DNA from 3 places in the Aliiglaciecola litoralis genome. Region 2 is predicted to be linked to each of the others. Evidence: predicted binding sites of a transcription regulator. Region 2 holds the regulator's gene; each other region holds the start of a gene.

Region 1 (5,584 bases), on a different contig from region 2:
GTTATGCGTTAGTTTGGGCATTAGTGTTCTCCGCCATCGCGACTTTTGTATTACAAGAAATGGCATCTCGATTAGGGTTGGTTACCGGTAAAGGGCTGGCTGAAGCAATTCGAGGGCAATTTTCAGGGATCAGCCAACTGCTCGTCATCGGACTGGTCGTAAGCGCAATTGGCATAGGCAACGCTGCCTATCAAGCTGGCAATCTCACCGGTGCCGCTTTGGGGTTATCGGCAATATCCAAAATAGAACTGACCATTTGGGTTTGGATTCTGGCGGCTGTGTCGACGGGATTACTGATCAGCGGCAAATACAAGGTGATCGAAATTGCATTGATTGCATTAGTGTTTTTAATGTCTTTGGTGTTTGTTATTACCATGATCATGGCGGGTCCAGATTTGTCGGCACTCATGACTGGCTTGGTGTCTTTTTCGGTTCCTTCTGGCAGTACCCTAATGATCATTGCGTTGGTCGGCACAACCGTTGTGCCCTACAATTTATTTTTACATGCCAGCATAGTGGCAAAGCAGACAAAATCTGACAATTTACAACAGTCGGTGTTCGACAATCGGATTGATACTGGGTTGTCAGTTGGACTGGGAAGCCTGATAACATTAGCCATATTGTCCTGTGCTGCCACAGCCTTCTTCGCCACTCAGACGCAAGTAGAGACCAGCAATATTGCGCATCAGCTAACGCCCTTGTTAGGCAACTACGCCAATTTCTTTTTTGCCAGTGGCTTATTCGCGGCGGGTCTTACTAGCGCCATTACCGCACCGCTGGCAGCAGCGTATGCCGTATCTGGTGCCATGAATTGGCCTACTCAATTAGATAATAAACGTTTTAAAGCAATTTGGTTGACGGTGATGATCGCGGGCGTGGTGTTTGCCAGTTTAGGCATCAAACCACTGGCGGCTATCCTGTTTGCCCAAGCGACCAATGGCTTGTTGCTGCCGGTAATCGCCGTGTTTTTAATTGTCGCGTTGAATAACCGAGCTTTAATGGGTGAGTACAAAAACGGGATTTTTAGTAATACATTGGGAGGCGCTATCGTGGTATTTGTCTCCGCATTGGGGCTATATAAGTTGATTAGTTTATTTTTCTAATCAACTTACCCGCAGCAAATTACCCTTTAAGTCGACCAAAGGCCTCAACCAGCATGCTTCTTGGACAGCCAAAGTTAATCCGAACATATTGCTTGTTACCAAAATCAATGCCCGGCGAAGGACCAACACCCCGTGCTTCGAAATAGCTTTGGGGATTGTCGACTTCGAGTCCAGTGGCATCAATCCATGCTAAATAAGTTGCTTCGACCTTTAAAAGCCGAAGGCCGGGTATGCTGTCAACTTGTTGCTGAATATAGTCAAGGTTACCACGAAGGTAATCAAGCAATTGCTGGTGCCATTGATCACATTGGGTAAAGGCCGCCTCAGTGGCAACCAAGCCCATCACATTCGCCCAAGGCACAAAGCCTTGCATTGCAGACATGAACTGCGTGCGTAAATGCGCATTGGGAATAATCGCAAAAGACGTCGCTAAACCAGCTATATTGAAGGTTTTACTCGCAGCCATTAGCGTGACCGAATTATTTTCAAGCCCCGTAATTTTGCCTGCTGGCAAATGCTTCTTCGACTCATCTAACACCAGATCACAGTGAATTTCATCTGAGCACAAAACCACATCATTGGCCCGACATATCGCCGAAACACGATCCAGTTCATTCTGGCTAAGCACTGAGCCTACAGGGTTCATCGGGTTGCACAGAATAAGCAATTTGCTCTTAGGGTCGGCCGCCTGCTGTTCCAATTGTGCGAAATCTAAGGTCCAGCGCCCTGCCACTTCCACTGTATTGATTTCGACGCGCTCTAACCCATTGATAGATGGGGCGGCGCGCAGTGGAGGATAATTGGGAGTTTGCAGCATCACTTTATCGCCAAGCTTACAATAAGCCTTGCATGCCACATTAAACGCAGGCACAACGCCTGGCGTCCAGACGATCCAGCTAGTTTCAATCTGCCAATCGTGTTTATCAGCAAGCCAACGTTTTACTGCGTTATTGGCAGGTTCATATTGGGCTGGCAGTGTGTAACCAAAAAGTCCATGCTCAACACGCTTTTGTAAGGCATGTACTATAGGGCCTGGGCTAGCAAACTCAGTATCTGCAACCCACATAGGTAAAACGTCCTTACCTTTGTATTTTTGCCACTTAAAAGAATAGGTAGAAGATCGATCAATGATCTCGTCAAATTGCATGAAATATCCTTAAAACAGATGCTAACAATGGTTCGATGGATGCTTACTTAAGCATCAAGAAGCCGCTTAACTTTTTCAGTCAGATCATAATTTTTAAATGGTTTTGCAATGAAATCAGACACCTTCGCTTTCCTTGCTGCAATCACCAAATCGCGGGTTGCGTTACCGGTTAGCAATAGAAATGGTACTTGTTGATTTTTTTTGCGAATAGCGGCCAATACTTCTAATCCATCGTGCTCAGGCATTTGCCAATCACAAATGACCAAGTCCGTCCCCTCTAGTCCATCCTTTTCAATATAGCGAATGGCTTCAGAACTATTAGACATAGTGCAGACTTCACCTTCAATAAATTCATCGAGAATTAATTGAAGCAGTTCCAAAGTAATTACATCATCATCGATAACAAGAATATTATGCAATACAGAGTACTCAAATCAATAAACTAATGCGCATAAATATACCCTTTGGCAAATGGTTTGAACATCCCCTTTTAATAATTAACCTAAACTGAAGGATATTTACTGCCATTTGATTCAGATCAATACGCTATGTCATAGATACCACTAAGATAATCTCATTAACTTTGGAGATTATGATGAAACAAAATGTCGGAATATTAGACACAGCAATTCGCTCTATTCTAGCCTGCGCTTTACTGGCAATATCTTTGGAAGGATTCTATAGCGATACCGTCAACATTATATTGGCGCTACTCGGAACCGTATTATTCGTATCAAGTAGTTTTGGCGTTTGCCTAATCTATCGAATATTAGGCATAGATACTTATCCTGATTTTAGCGACGACTCCTATCATCCTCGGTAATTTTAAGCTGGCTAAAACAGTCCCATCTGTTTGCTGGTCATTTGTTCAAAAGATAGATTGATAAATGGCAATATACCTTCTGCAATAGGTTTGATTTGCTTTTCAATATAGTGTTCATAATCTAATGGTGAGGTTACATATTCTGCTGGTTGTGGACCATCAATAGTGATCACATAATGGATCCAGCCTTTATGTTGATACCGCAGCGGTTTACCCAAGCGTTGATTGTTTTCATCTGCTAATCGCGCGGCTTTGACATGCGGGGGGACGTTTTTAGTATATTGGTCTAAACGTTGCCTTAGTCGTTTACGGTAAACTAAGGCCTCATCGTTACGCCCTTGGCGAATTGAATCTATCGTGTCTTTGAGAAAAGCGCTGACATCTTGTTTATCAAAGACCATCTGATACAAGGTTGTTTGGAATGATTTAGCCATCGGTGTCCAATCTGAGCGAACCGTCTCTAGCCCTTTAAATACTAATTCTGATTCGCCGTTTTCTTTGCATTTTATCCCTGCATAACGCTTCTTACTGCCCATTTCAGAGCCCCGAATGGTGGGCATTAAAAACGTCGAAAATAAAGTTTCAAATTCAATTTCTAAGAAACACTCAAGTTGTAATTCGTGTTTTAGCTTGTGCTGCCAACGCTGATTGATCAATTTCTGTAAATCTAAGCCAATTTGTTTAGCTTGCTGTGCTGTTTGAATATTCTCAAGCCACACAAATGTTGAATCAGTATCACCGTAAATTACCTTGTAACCTAGAGCTTCTATCCAGCCCGCGGTAGTCTGCATTATTTCGTGGCCACGCAGGGTTATCGAGCTTGCTAAGCGGGTATCATAAAAAGGACACCCACCCGAACCCAGTACACCATAAAACGAATTCATAATGATCTTAATCGCTTGCGAGCGCGCAGAGTCTAGATTCTTTTTTGCTTGGTCACGCTGCTGCCACAAGCTGGCAATGATATCCGGCAAAAAGTGTTTATCTCGCGAAAACGCGGCGCCGCGAAAACCCGGTATCGCCTTATCAGGATCAGCCAATCCTTCAATCAGTCCCATAGGATCAATTTTAAATGTGCGAATAATAGAGGGATAAAGGCTTTTGAAGTCGAGCACCAATACGTTGTTATATAATCCCGGCCGTGAATCCATAACGTAGCCCCCGGGACTGGCAAGGCCGCCGTCATGCGGGCGATTCGGTGAAACATAACCCGCGCGATGTAATTTGGGCAAATATAAGTTGATGAAAGCCGCGACCGAGCCGCCCATTCGGTCTAACTCTAAGCCCGTTATTTGGCTACGAAATACCAAATAATCGATAAGCTTAGTGTGTTCGAATATGCGCTCAACTAAAACACAATCCTGCAAATTGTACTTGGCCAGTTTGATTTTATTGTGATGAAAGTCATGGGTGATGGCGGCGACTCGATTGTCTACATCATCGCTGTCTTTCCCCTCGCCAAACAGTGACATAGCAACATGCTCAAGGGTGAAATTGTCAAACTGATAGGTGGCGGTTTTTAAACTGTCGATGCCATCAATCACCAGTCGCCCTGCGATACTGATAAAAGCCTGATTACTGTCGTTGCGGCCATCGCGAAATACCACATCACTTTGGTCTCGACCTAAGTTTAACTTGATATTATGCAGATTGGCGCGTGTCACCAGCACCCTAAAGTCAAAATTAACAATATTCCAACCAATAATAATGTCGGGATCAAAATCGCCGATCGAAGCAACTGTTTGAGTTAGCAAACTCGCTTCATCGGCAACCCACTCAATCCAATCCTCATCGCCTTGCTTATCACCAATCATGATGACTTTTTTAAACTCTTCGCTGCTAAGCCCAATGGAATAAAGCTCACCTTCAAGGCTGCACTCTATGTCCAGAGACAGCAGGGCTAATTGGGGCGTATAGTCAGTGGGTTTTAATTTGGCATGGGTTAATTGTTGATATTTTACTGGCTGTTTGTGATTGACGATGCGGCCAGTAAAGGCAGCACTGCCATACACAAAGCGTTCCATTAAAAACCGTTCTGATAGGCGAATATCGTATTCATAAAGAGCTATGTGCGCATCTTTGATGATATCCCGCGCTCGGTAAAAATGCGCGATACTGGCAAAGTAAACGGCGCTAACGGGTGCATGCTCGAAAGTGCGTAAACTCAGCGATTCAATTTGCACCACAATGCCGTGATGATTAAGCAGATCTTGCACGGTTTGCGTATCTGTCTGGGCGACAAAAAAAACCGACTGCTGGGCATCGGTAGTCATTTTGTACGGGCCTTGTGCCGTGCTTAGCCAAAATTCTAAGTAGGTTTTGCCCTGTCGTTCAAAATGTCGTCGGGTGAGAATAAAACCCTGTTGCAGACCACCCATCGACGGCGCATCACCTTCATAAAATATAATAGCTGAAAGTATACACGCTGCTAGGCAAGCTAAACAGAGTGAGCTTGATTAGCTTAGCTAAAATTTGATACTCAATGCCATGGGTTGAAGCGTGACTAATGCG
Region 2 (5,584 bases):
TGTTCCAGTGCTGCTGGATCTATAACTGCAAGAATTTTATTAAACCTAGCCATAACGATTTCCATTTCCATGATAGAACGAGTTAATCTTAAGTGTAAGAACAGATCCTTAGAATGCCAACTTAGTATGACAAATACTTAAAAGAACCAAGCCTTTGTGCAAACCTTCCATAAACTTATTAATGGTACGAACGTGGCGCTCAAAAAATTAAGAAAATAATTGAGACACTCATTTAATAATTGAGACACTCACTATAAGAAGGTATAAAACAATTACAGAGCTCTGTAAAATTCAAGGTGTGTCTTTTCTTAAACCGCGAATTAATTGGCTGTTTTCTTATTTTGGTTGAGGTGTATGCTGAAAATCGCCTTATTTCTCAAATAACAGGCAGCCGGACTTAGCAACATTGAGTTGATGGGTGTTTATTTTGGATTGGATTGTTTCTAGGCATGTTGCAATAACGCTCTGGCCTTTGCCATCCCTCGTATGCGTTGATGCTTTGTGTGTTGTTTGAATTGTTGAAGCATGTGTTCACTGCCTACAGCGGTGTAGAAGTGTTGTTCAAACTCGGTCGTTAGGGTTAACCACTGCTCGGTATTCAGACCAAGACTGTTTAGAATGGAGCTGTGTTGCGGCTTGATATGACCTGCTTTATCCTGACGAATACACTTGCCCGTTCTCTCAATCAGCTCACAGTAATCGATTAGGCTATACGCGATACCTTTAGGCATGTCTTTTTTGTGATTGCCTACAAAGCGCATTAAGGTGCGGGGCTGTTCACCTTTGATAAGCGCGTGAATACGTCTTTGAATGCTGGTGTGTTTTGAGGTTTCAGGAGTGCTGTCCATGTTGGCTCGAATAGGGTTTAAGTCGACATAGGCCATACAGGCTACTAGCGCACTTTCATCTAGCAAGGCTTGGGATTTAAAGCGTCCTTCCCAAAACCGCCCCGTACAGTCATCTTCTTTGTTCGCCTCACGGGCGATGTGCTCGTTCAGATTGCGCATCAGCCAACTGATGTCGTATAAGCGTTGACGGTAAATAGTGACCGTTTGCTCCAGACTCACAAGCTCAGCATCACTGAGCGGCTCGCCTTTATGATATTGTTGACTCAATAAGGTGCCTTGATACAACTGATGCCAACGCCTAATCACCTCAGTCATCGACCAGCTATCCGCGGTTTCTTTATCCACACACAGCACCACATGGGTATGATTACTCATCACCGCATACGCACAAATATCAATGGCGAACACTGACGCTAAAAACAACAAACGTTTTTCTACCCACGCCCGGCGATGTTCAAAGCTTTGTCCAGTAAACGAGTCTTCACCGCACAAAAAAGAGCGACGAACACAGCGTGAAACACAGTGGTAGTAAGGAGTATCAATTAAACTGATTTGGTTTTTGCGTGGTTGGGGCATAACAGACCATCCTTGGTTGTTTGGTTACCCTAAACTTAGAACAAAATGGCCGTTTCGCCATTTTTAACGTGGGTGTCTCAGTAAAACTGGACTTTAAAAGTGGGTGTCTTAATAAGAACTGTTATTTTTATGGTGGGGCTGCGATAGTTTGCGATCTTTAATTCACTCGGTTTTCTGTCTTAATGCTTGTGGCTTTAGTATTTGGATCAGTTTGCCGTCCACCAGTATGATTTTTTCTTTTTGTAACCGGGTGAGTAATCGACTAATGGTTTCAACAGTCAAACCAAGATGATTGCCAATCTCACTTCTTGTCATCGGCAAGTTGAAGTCCGATGGTGAAAATCCTCTGGCAGCAAATCTATCTGACAAGTTAAGCAGTAAGTAAGCGATACGCTCTTCTGCCGTGCGTTTGTTCAGGAGCATCATCATGTCATGATCTGATTTAATTTCAGTGCTCATGATTTTAAGCATTTCTTTTCGAAGTGAGGGCAGCTTAACACTCATTTCATCAAGCTTATCAAAAGGTAATTCGCAGACCATCGACGTTTCCATGGCTTGAATGAAACTTTGATATTGTTCGGTACATAAACCGTCGAACCCTACTATGTCCCCTGGGAAATGAAAGCCCGTAATCTGCTGTTGGCCATCTGGTGAGATAATATAAGATTTAAACGAGCCACTTCGTACCGCAAACAACGAAGTGAATTTCTGCCCAGGTGAGGTAAGCTGGTCGAGTTTGTGCAACGGTTTTTTGCGTTCAACAATGTCATCTAAGCTTTGCATTTCGGTCTGATTCAACGCGACAGGAATACAAAGATGGTTGAAGCTGCAATTTTGGCAGCGAATACTGAAATCAGATGTGGCCTGCATCAATGACTCATGAGAATGACTTTTACCAATTATGGATTGCTCGATAGGTTAAAAGCAAGCCGAATATGGTGAGGATGGTTGCGACGGATTGCCTAACGAATCTATTCGCCAAATAGTGCCTTATGGTTTTAGCACTGGCGCCCATAGCAAGCATAATGGGTAGGGTGCCTAAACCAAACAATAGCATCGTAAGAAAGCCAATTTTTGCACTGCCCGACGCGACACTCCACGTTAAGGTTGAATAGACCAAGCCACAGGGTAGCCAGCCCCAAATCATGCCATATGGTAGTGCATATATTGGATGTTTGAAGGGGATAAAACGTTTTGATGCCGGTTGGATCAATCTCCAGAAATAACCGCCGAGTTTTTCAATTCGGGTCAGCCAATTTAACCACTGCCCAATATACAGTCCCAATAGGATCATAAATACGCCGCCTAGTAGGGGCAAAAATTGCGGATTTATCCAACTTCGACTGGACACCATACTGCCTAAATACCCGGCGATACCGCCAGCAATTGCATAGGATAAAATACGTCCTCCATTGTAGGCCAACATATAGGGAAGGGGGCTTTGTGCTTTTGGTAGCATGAAGGTAAATGAAGTGACAATGCCACCGCACATTCCAGCACAATGGACACTACCAGCAAGTCCAATCAATATTGCGCTATACCAGCTTATATCAGTCATCTTTGCTTATGTTGTTATTGATATCGATGCTTTTGTTATGTTTTTTGAGAGCTTGAGGCTGTTCTTCCGTTTGTGGCTCTTGGTTTGGAGATGCAAGATCATCATCAAACAAAATACTTAATCCTTGTCTTTCTAGATCTTCAAATTGATCATTTTTTACAGCCCAAAAAAATACGCCAATAGCAACTAACACTAAAATAATCGCGATTGGTATTAACACATAAATGATATTCAAGGCGTTTCCCGTTAGTCTTAAATCAACTTGCTGAGGTAATTATCTTAATAATCTTACTGAATTTGTGACCACGATAATAGAGCTCAATGACATTCCTATCACGGCCATCCACGGGGTTAGCAATCCAGCGATAGCCAGAGGTAAGATCAACAGATTGTAGCCTATTGCCCAAAGCATATTCTGTTTGATTTTTTTGCGTACTTTAATTGACATAGCAAACAGCTGATTGAGGTTTATCAGATCTGGATTTAACATCACTACATCAGCTGAGCGTTTTGACATATCAGCGGCGCCTCCCATAGCGACAGACACATCCGCTGCGGCGAGTACTGGCGCATCGTTGATACCATCCCCCACCATTAACACTTTAGCACCTTGAGCCTGTAAGCCTCGAATATAGTCAAGTTTTTGATGAGGTAATTGTCTGTATAACCGGTCACTGATTGCTAATTTGGACGCGATGGCTTCAACATTTTTTTGCGAATCGCCACTGAGCATTATGATCCGCTTATGTTTGAGACTATCAATCAATTGTTTGGCATCTTCGCGTAAGCGATCCTTGATAGCAAAGGTGGCTACCAGCCTATTAGCCTGAGTTAACACTATGCAATCATCTGCCACACTAGAAAGCTCAGGGATATCACTTTTAATATACTTTACATGGCCAATTTGTACTTTGCTACCAGCGTAAACGCCAGTGACGCCGCGACCGATATCACAACTGACCTCACTTATTTTATAAGGTTGAGTATCGGTAAAAGCATTAGCTATCGGGTGTTCTGAATATTGTTCTAATGCTGCCGCTAATTTCAATGCATGTTGTCTATCGTAATTGTTGAACAATTTAATATCTGAAATTGAGAACTTACCGTAGGTAAGGGTACCGGTTTTATCAAATACCAGCGTATCCACATCAGGAATAAGGTCCAGTACATCAGCTCGTTTAATTAACAAACCATATTCGTTTAGTTTGGCGATTGCACTGGTCAATGCTGAAGGCGTCGCCAAACTCAGTGCACATGGGCAGGTCGCGACCAAAATTGCAATTGCGATCCAAAATGCGTTATCGGGTTGAAACTGCAGCCAGCTTATATAACTAATCAACGCTATCACTAATACAATGATGACAAAAAATTGTGAGGCTCGATCGGCATAAATAGCGGCTTTGGGTTTGCTGGCTAGCGCGCTCTCTTGAAGACGCAGTATGTTATTTACCAATGACAGTTTAAGTTCGTGTTTAACACTCACAACAAATGTGCCGTTGAGGTTTAAGGTGCCTCCAAAGACGTCATCTTTAGCTTGCTTAATAATAGATTCGGATTCGCCGGTAAGCATAGATTCATCGATAGCGCCTTGTCCTTGCACTATGACACCATCTACTGGAAATGTTTCGCCCGGTTTAACAAGTACTTGCTGACCAACACGAAGTTGTTTAGCTAAAACATGCTGTACCGACTCGTTTTCGACTAAGGTAGCACTTAAGGGGATATATTTGAGCATGTTCGCTGATATTTGGCTGGCCTTGTAACGGGTTCGATGCTCTAAATAACGACTGATCAATAGCAAAAAGATGAACATACAAACAGACTCGAAATAAATCTCGCCTGATTGAGTCACGGTTGCCCAAGCACTGGCAAAAAATGTCCCTAAAACAGCCAAAGAAACCGAAAAGTTCATATTTAGAGCTCGTACACGTAGCCCATTCAATGCATTTCTATAGAATTCGGAACCGGAATAAAGCACTACAGGGGTGGCTAATATTAGGCTTATCCAATGAAAGAATGTTTTCGTTTGTTCGTCTATTGACCCGAATATCCCAAAGTACAAAGCAATAGCTAACATCATTACTTGCATTGTCATCAGGCCAGATAAGCCTAGTTTTCGTAAGAACCGCTTATTTTCTTTTTGAAATGATGCTTCATGTTCGTCGGGTTGAAAAGGCAATGCATGGTAACCGATACGGTCAAGTTGACCAATAATGTGGCTCAGCTGGACTAGGTCTTGTTGCCAACTGATGGTTGCTCTTCTAGCAGCAACATTAACTGCAACTCGAACAATACCGGGTATGCTGAGTAACTTTTTTTCAATTAACCAGCCACAAGCCGCACAACTAATCCCCTCGATGGTTAACTGAATCTGCTTTTCATTACCATCAGAGATAACAAAATCATGTTGGATTTCCGGATGATCGTAACTCTTAAGGTGGGCCAGTGTTGACTCTAATTGTTGTTCACCTTGCTCTGCAAAACTGGTTCGAAAGTGGTAATAATCCTCAAGACCGTTGTCAACTATGGCTTCAGCAACGGCCTGACAGCCGGGGCAGCACATGGTACGTTCCTGACCGAGTACCTTTGCTGAATAAGTATT
Region 3 (5,584 bases), on a different contig from region 2:
AGCAGGAGCCAATCGTCAAGAAATTTTGGAAACCATCGGCGTCGCCATTCTGATGGGGGGGGGGCCTTCAATGGTATATGGTTGCGAAGCGCTGGAAGCGCTGGAAGCGCTAAATCAGTTCGAGGTGGAACAAGACCTACCATTATAATCACAGTTACGTAAAAACCCTTTCATTTCAAAATCCGCTTGTCTAAACGCAAAGCGGCACTAATTCGCGTATTAAAAGTACAACAAATCTTTCACAGTCGCGATAAATCATATACCGTATTGTTATGTCTCAGCTTACTTTCGAGCATACCCCAGCGTAAGTAATTTCAAAGGATGAGAATTTGACCAACAGTGAAAGTCGAATTAGCCCAGACGCAAACGCCGAGTTCAACGCGTTAGTTAATGCGGCAATAGATGGGATAATCATTATTGACCATCGCGGCAACATTGAACTTTTCAATGCTGCTGCTGAAACCATGTTTGGTTATGATGCCGCTGATGTTATGGGGAAAAATATCAAAGTGCTCATGCCTGAACCCTATCAGTCTGAGCATGATGACTATTTGCAGCATTACATGGATACTGGCGAAAAGCGTGTCATCGGCATTGGCCGTGAAGTGAATGCCCGTCGAAAAAACGGTGAAATATTTCCAATCGAGCTCACCGTTGGTGAAGTCAAACAATCAAGCCATCGACAGTTTGTCGGAATTATTCGTGACATAACCGAACGGGTTCAACTTCGTTCTGAGGCGATTGTTAATCGAGAACGTCTTGCTCACGCTTCGCGATTAACGACTATGGGTGAATTGGTTGCAGGGATCGCCCATGAGATAAATCAGCCGTTGACGGCCATATCTTCCTATTCTCAAGCCTGTCGCAACATGCTCTCGCGAGCGCACGACGACGATATTAAACCGGAATTCAACACTGACATGGCAAGGGTGCTGGAAAAAATAACAGATCAGGCATTCCGAGCTGGACAAGTGATCAGCAGGCTTCGAGGCTTTGTATCCAAACGCGACCCGATACGGGAAACGGTGCGTTTAAATAGCTTAATTCACGACACCATTGAACTGGCCAAAGTCGATACCCGGATACTAGAACACGGCATTCGATTGCATCTCACCAAAGAGCCAGAGCCTGAATTAACGGTTGATTCCATTCAGCTACAACAGGTGCTATTCAACCTGATTAACAATGCCATAGACGCAATGGCAGAACAGCACGAACAGCCGGTTTTGATACATTCGCGCTGGATCACCAATGAAATGATTGAAGTGGCCGTGATCGACAGAGGACATGGGGTTAAGAAAGAACATGAAAACACCCTATTCAATCCATTTTTTACCACCAAAGAACAAGGTATGGGAATGGGATTAACCATAAGCCAGTCGATAATCGCTGCCCATGGTGGTAAATTAAAACATTGTCACGGTATCCCTGATGGCAGTATTTTTGCGATTGAATTGCCAGCTAAGCCCTATAGTTCTTATATTGAGTAGCTGAATGATAAATCCTTCTACAACCTCTGATTTTGATCCCGTTGTGCATATCGTAGATGATGACGAAGCGGTACTCGACTCGCTAAAAACACTGCTCAATTCGTTAAATATCAACAATGCAACTTATTCTAATGGTCAAGAATTTTTAGACGCGATAGCTGCAACCGAAATACATACACTAACCGGTTGTGTGGTGATGGATGTCCGCATGCCAGGAATCAGTGGTATTGAGTGCCAGCAAGCGCTAAAAGACTTAGGTTGTAATCTACCGATTATATTCGTCACTGGTCACGGTGATGTCCCCATGGCGGTACAAGCGATCAAAGAAGGAGCCATTGAGTTTATTCAAAAACCTTACCGTGAACAGGAACTAATCGATTGTATTCAAAGCGCAATACAGCAAAACATCCAATCGCAACAAAATATACTGTATGCAAGAGAGGTTGCACTACGCATTCATTCCTTAACGAGTCGTGAACAAGAAGTGATGCGCAGAGTCATATCTGGGCAAGCGAATAAAACCATAGCGACAGAATTACATTTAAGCCAGAGAACTATCGACATCCACCGCGCAAACGTGATGGAAAAAATGCAGGCTACCTCTTTAGCGGATTTGGTTACTATGGTATTGACACAGGATTAGTCTTTTCAACCTCAAACATAGGACAAGTTAAACGACTTGTCGGTTTGTCTAGAGTTTTGCTGCGGCCATGATATTTTAGTTTTCACGCCGAGATTAGCCGTAAGGCACCATCAGGCAATTGTCCGCCAACGGCCGCATCTTTGTTCAGCATCTCTTTAGTCACTAAGGTGATCCCTTGCTCACTAATACGAAAGCCTCTTTGCTTATCCAGCTCTTTATTGACCCCGATTGTCATCCCTTCCGGTATTTTACATCCCTCATCCACGATGGCGCGGTAAATAGTGACATGTCGACCAATATCGACTTTGGGCAAAATGACGGACTCTTCAACTGAGCTGTAAGAATGCACGTGTACATCAGTCGATATAAGTGACTTATTGACCATGGCGCCTGAAATAATGCAACCACTGGCAACGGCCGAATCCAACGCATAGCCTCTGCGTCCATCGTCGTTAAATACGAATTTGGCTGGCGCACGCTGCTTTTGATGAGTCCAGATTGGCCAGTTATCATCGTAGATGTTCAATTGCGGCGTCACCGCAATTAAGTCCATGTTGGCTTGCCAGAAGGAGTCTAGAGTTCCGATATCTCGCCAATAGGGTTGCGAATTATTTTCACAGTCCTTAAACCTAAAAGCATCAACTTGATTATCTTTAATTAAAGCGGGAATAATGTCTTTGCCAAAGTCATGTTCAGACTCTGGATTCGCAGCATCTGCTAGTAAGTGTTTAATAAGAAAATCGGTGTTAAATACATAATTTCCCATCGAAGCTAAGGTATAGCCAGGCCTCTCTTTTAATGGGCAGGGATGCTCCGGTTTTTCATGAAAATCCGTTATGTGATTATCTTTATCAACACACATTACGCCAAAGGTGCCGGCAGCATCTTCTAGAGGTACTTCAATGCACGATACTGTCATATCTGCGCCACTTTGTGCATGATGCGCTAGCATGTCTGCATAATCCATTTTATACACATGATCGCCAGATAACACCGCGACATACTTGGGGTTGTGATCTCGAATAAATTCAATATTTTGATAGGTCGCGTTTGCCGTGCCTTCGTACCAGTCTGCCGTGCTGTGCTGAGAAGCAGGCAGCAACTCAACAAACTCGCCAAGGTCGCGATTGAGATGGCTCCAACCCGCAGCTAAATGCCGGATCAGTGTATGAGGTCGATATTGTGTCATCACACCGATTTGTCGAATTCCAGAGTTGACGCAATTAGACAAGGGAAAGTCAATCACCCGAAATTTACCGCCAAAGTTTAACGCTGGCTTAGCCTGAATTTGGGTTAATTCGCACAGCCGTGTTCCTTTACCCCCCGCTAATATCAAGGCAAGTGTATCTCTTGTTAATTGGCTCACAAATCGAGTGCTGGAGGTAACCATTGAACTTACTCCTCTAATTCACGCTTTATTGAGATTAATCTCACACTTTCACGGCTAGTACATCCCTTTGCACACCGTGTAATACGGCATTAGCAGTTGAACCTAATAAAAGTTTTAAACCACTGTGACCGTGGGTTCCTAGCACAATTAAATCTGCTTTGAGGGTTTCAGCCTTGTTATGGATTTCATCTGCAGGGTGACCAACAACACAATGTACGTGTGTCGCAGGGATCTTATATTGAGAGGCAATCGCGTTCAGTTTCTGCAGCGATTGTGCATGAAGGTCCTCGACAACGTTTGCATCAAACGCTGCACCATAAGGTTCAAAATATACGTGCGGCATTGCGACGTATAACAAAGATAGGTCGGCTGGTTTTTTCGCTAACTTGAGCGCTCGCTCGACAACGGACTCATAAGTTCGGTAGATATCTAAAGCCACTAATATGTTCTTATAATTTTGCATATCGCCTCTCCATCTCAAAGTGGTTGATCAATTAAGTTTTCGCTTCAATTCGGTTGTTTTCCTTAGACTAAGAATACACTCGTAGTTGCAACCCATATTATTTTTCGTTGGTAGGCTTTTGATGTTTTTTGATAGCAAAAGTAACTATAAATTTTTATTAGTCCCTACCAGTCTATTAGAGCCAATATACAAATCGGTAGATTGATCCAGGTCAATTAAGCTAACACCAAGAAATCAAAAGTAACGTGGAGTTGGCCTTTGAGTAAGAATCTAAAATATTGATCATGCTAGCGTTGCGTCAGCTAAACTTTTAGGCGAGAGCTCTTATTGCATGAGGAAAGGCCCTAAATGGAAAACGTATTCGTGAAAGTCATGCAAATAATGCTTCTTGGGATGTTTTATTCACCAGCCATTTTTGGGGCTTGGTTAATCGCCGAAAAAGTAACTATTGTTATTCAATCAGAAACGCTTTCAGCGTCAATCTCACATTGTGAAAAGCGCGCCAAAGCATCCAACAACCGCATTCTTGGTGGTTGGGTGCCTATAGCAAAAACTCAGTCAGGAGTTGAAATTGAAGGCACCTTTTCGGTAAAAAACCAATGGTGGTGCCAGTGGCAAGTAACAGACAATGTAAGCGTTCTAAAAACCGGGGAGCGCGCGACTGAACATCATATTGTGAATTTTTGGCAATTCTTTTTCTTGCCGGTACTAGTGTCGTCTATTGGTGGCTTAGTGGTTTACCTTGGTATTCGAAATTTTGTCAAAAATCGCAAAAAGGAAACGGACTAAATTTCTTTGATTGTGAGATACGGGAATACTCGCACAAATTGAGTAATGCAAGATGATTGACGACAAACTCTTAACAGCCTATCACTGCGCAAAATATATTGTTGAATATGAAGGTCAAGAATACCCCATTCAGGTAGGTGAAACCTGCGAAATAGCGAACAGATTACTCAGTCATCACAAGGTTCACAATGGCTATTTTATTACGCCAGAGAACCCGCTTAGCTGTTTACTAAGTGATGATGAGAATATCCAAAGGCATGCTCGATTTTTAGACCTGCTACATCAGCGGAACTGTGTTTATCTAAGCGGATATGGCACAGATGAAGCGCAAACGTGGCCAAAAGAGGTCAGCTACCTTATTTTTACTGATGACGAATTGTGGATCAAAAATTTAGCGGCAGATTTTGGTCAAAATGCGTTCTTGAAACTCACGACAAGGCAACCCACGCAATTGTATGTATTAGCGTCACAACATTATGTTCCTAGATAGCATTGCTAATACACCTTAATCGCGAATGGCTCAATATTTTAGAATAAAAAAGCTTCGTTATTTCAGAAGGTTATAAAATAATATCGTTTTTCAAAACACGGATACAATAGAATAATGAATGTTTAAACAACAAGGAGTGCAGGAATTGAACATGAATAATCCAAGCTATGTGAACTTACTTGCTAGCACGAGCTTCGCCAAAGCCCAAGCATATTTAGACGAGCTAAAATCAGCTAAACAAATAGCCGGCAAACGACTACAAAAATGTCTAGCGACTAGATCGTTGGCGTCGCTTTCCGTGACTGAATTTATCGAATGT

What was found. The regulator FNR, encoded in region 2, switches genes on or off when oxygen is low (the NO sensors DNR and NnrR bind a similar motif). The targets are predictions, from matches to a motif close to TTGATCTAGATCAA.
Region 1: a site for FNR is predicted at 2,779-2,792, ahead of ABD036_RS14475 (YgaP family membrane protein). Genes of this name have one in related genera too.
Region 3: a site for FNR is predicted at 4,188-4,201, ahead of ABD036_RS16510 (universal stress protein). Genes of this name have one in related genera too.

What each region holds. Positions count from the first base shown of each region.
Region 1 is NZ_BAAAFD010000009.1:30,295-35,878, forward strand. Features, by position in the region: gene ABD036_RS14460 (Nramp family divalent metal transporter) at 1-1,103, shown strand, start outside; gene ABD036_RS14465 (MalY/PatB family protein) at 1,123-2,250, opposite strand; gene ABD036_RS14470 (response regulator) at 2,298-2,669, opposite strand; gene ABD036_RS14475 (YgaP family membrane protein) at 2,846-3,073, shown strand; gene ABD036_RS14480 (DNA polymerase II) at 3,085-5,451, opposite strand.
Region 2 is NZ_BAAAFD010000001.1:159,105-164,688, reverse strand. Features, by position in the region: gene uspE (universal stress protein UspE) at 1-53, opposite strand, end outside; gene ABD036_RS00695 (transposase) at 444-1,424, opposite strand; gene fnr (fumarate/nitrate reduction transcriptional regulator Fnr) at 1,587-2,294, opposite strand; gene ABD036_RS00685 (sulfite exporter TauE/SafE family protein) at 2,317-2,982, opposite strand; gene ccoS (cbb3-type cytochrome oxidase assembly protein CcoS) at 2,975-3,217, opposite strand; gene ABD036_RS00675 (heavy metal translocating P-type ATPase) at 3,257-5,584, opposite strand, start outside.
Region 3 is NZ_BAAAFD010000011.1:101,374-106,957, forward strand. Features, by position in the region: gene ABD036_RS16490 (carboxymuconolactone decarboxylase family protein) at 1-148, shown strand, start outside; gene ABD036_RS16495 (two-component system sensor histidine kinase NtrB) at 330-1,490, shown strand; gene ABD036_RS16500 (response regulator transcription factor) at 1,495-2,133, shown strand; gene glgC (glucose-1-phosphate adenylyltransferase) at 2,216-3,523, opposite strand; gene ABD036_RS16510 (universal stress protein) at 3,564-3,986, opposite strand; gene ABD036_RS16515 (hypothetical protein) at 4,335-4,775, shown strand; gene ABD036_RS16520 (DUF3293 domain-containing protein) at 4,828-5,265, shown strand; gene ABD036_RS16525 (hypothetical protein) at 5,417-5,584, shown strand, end outside.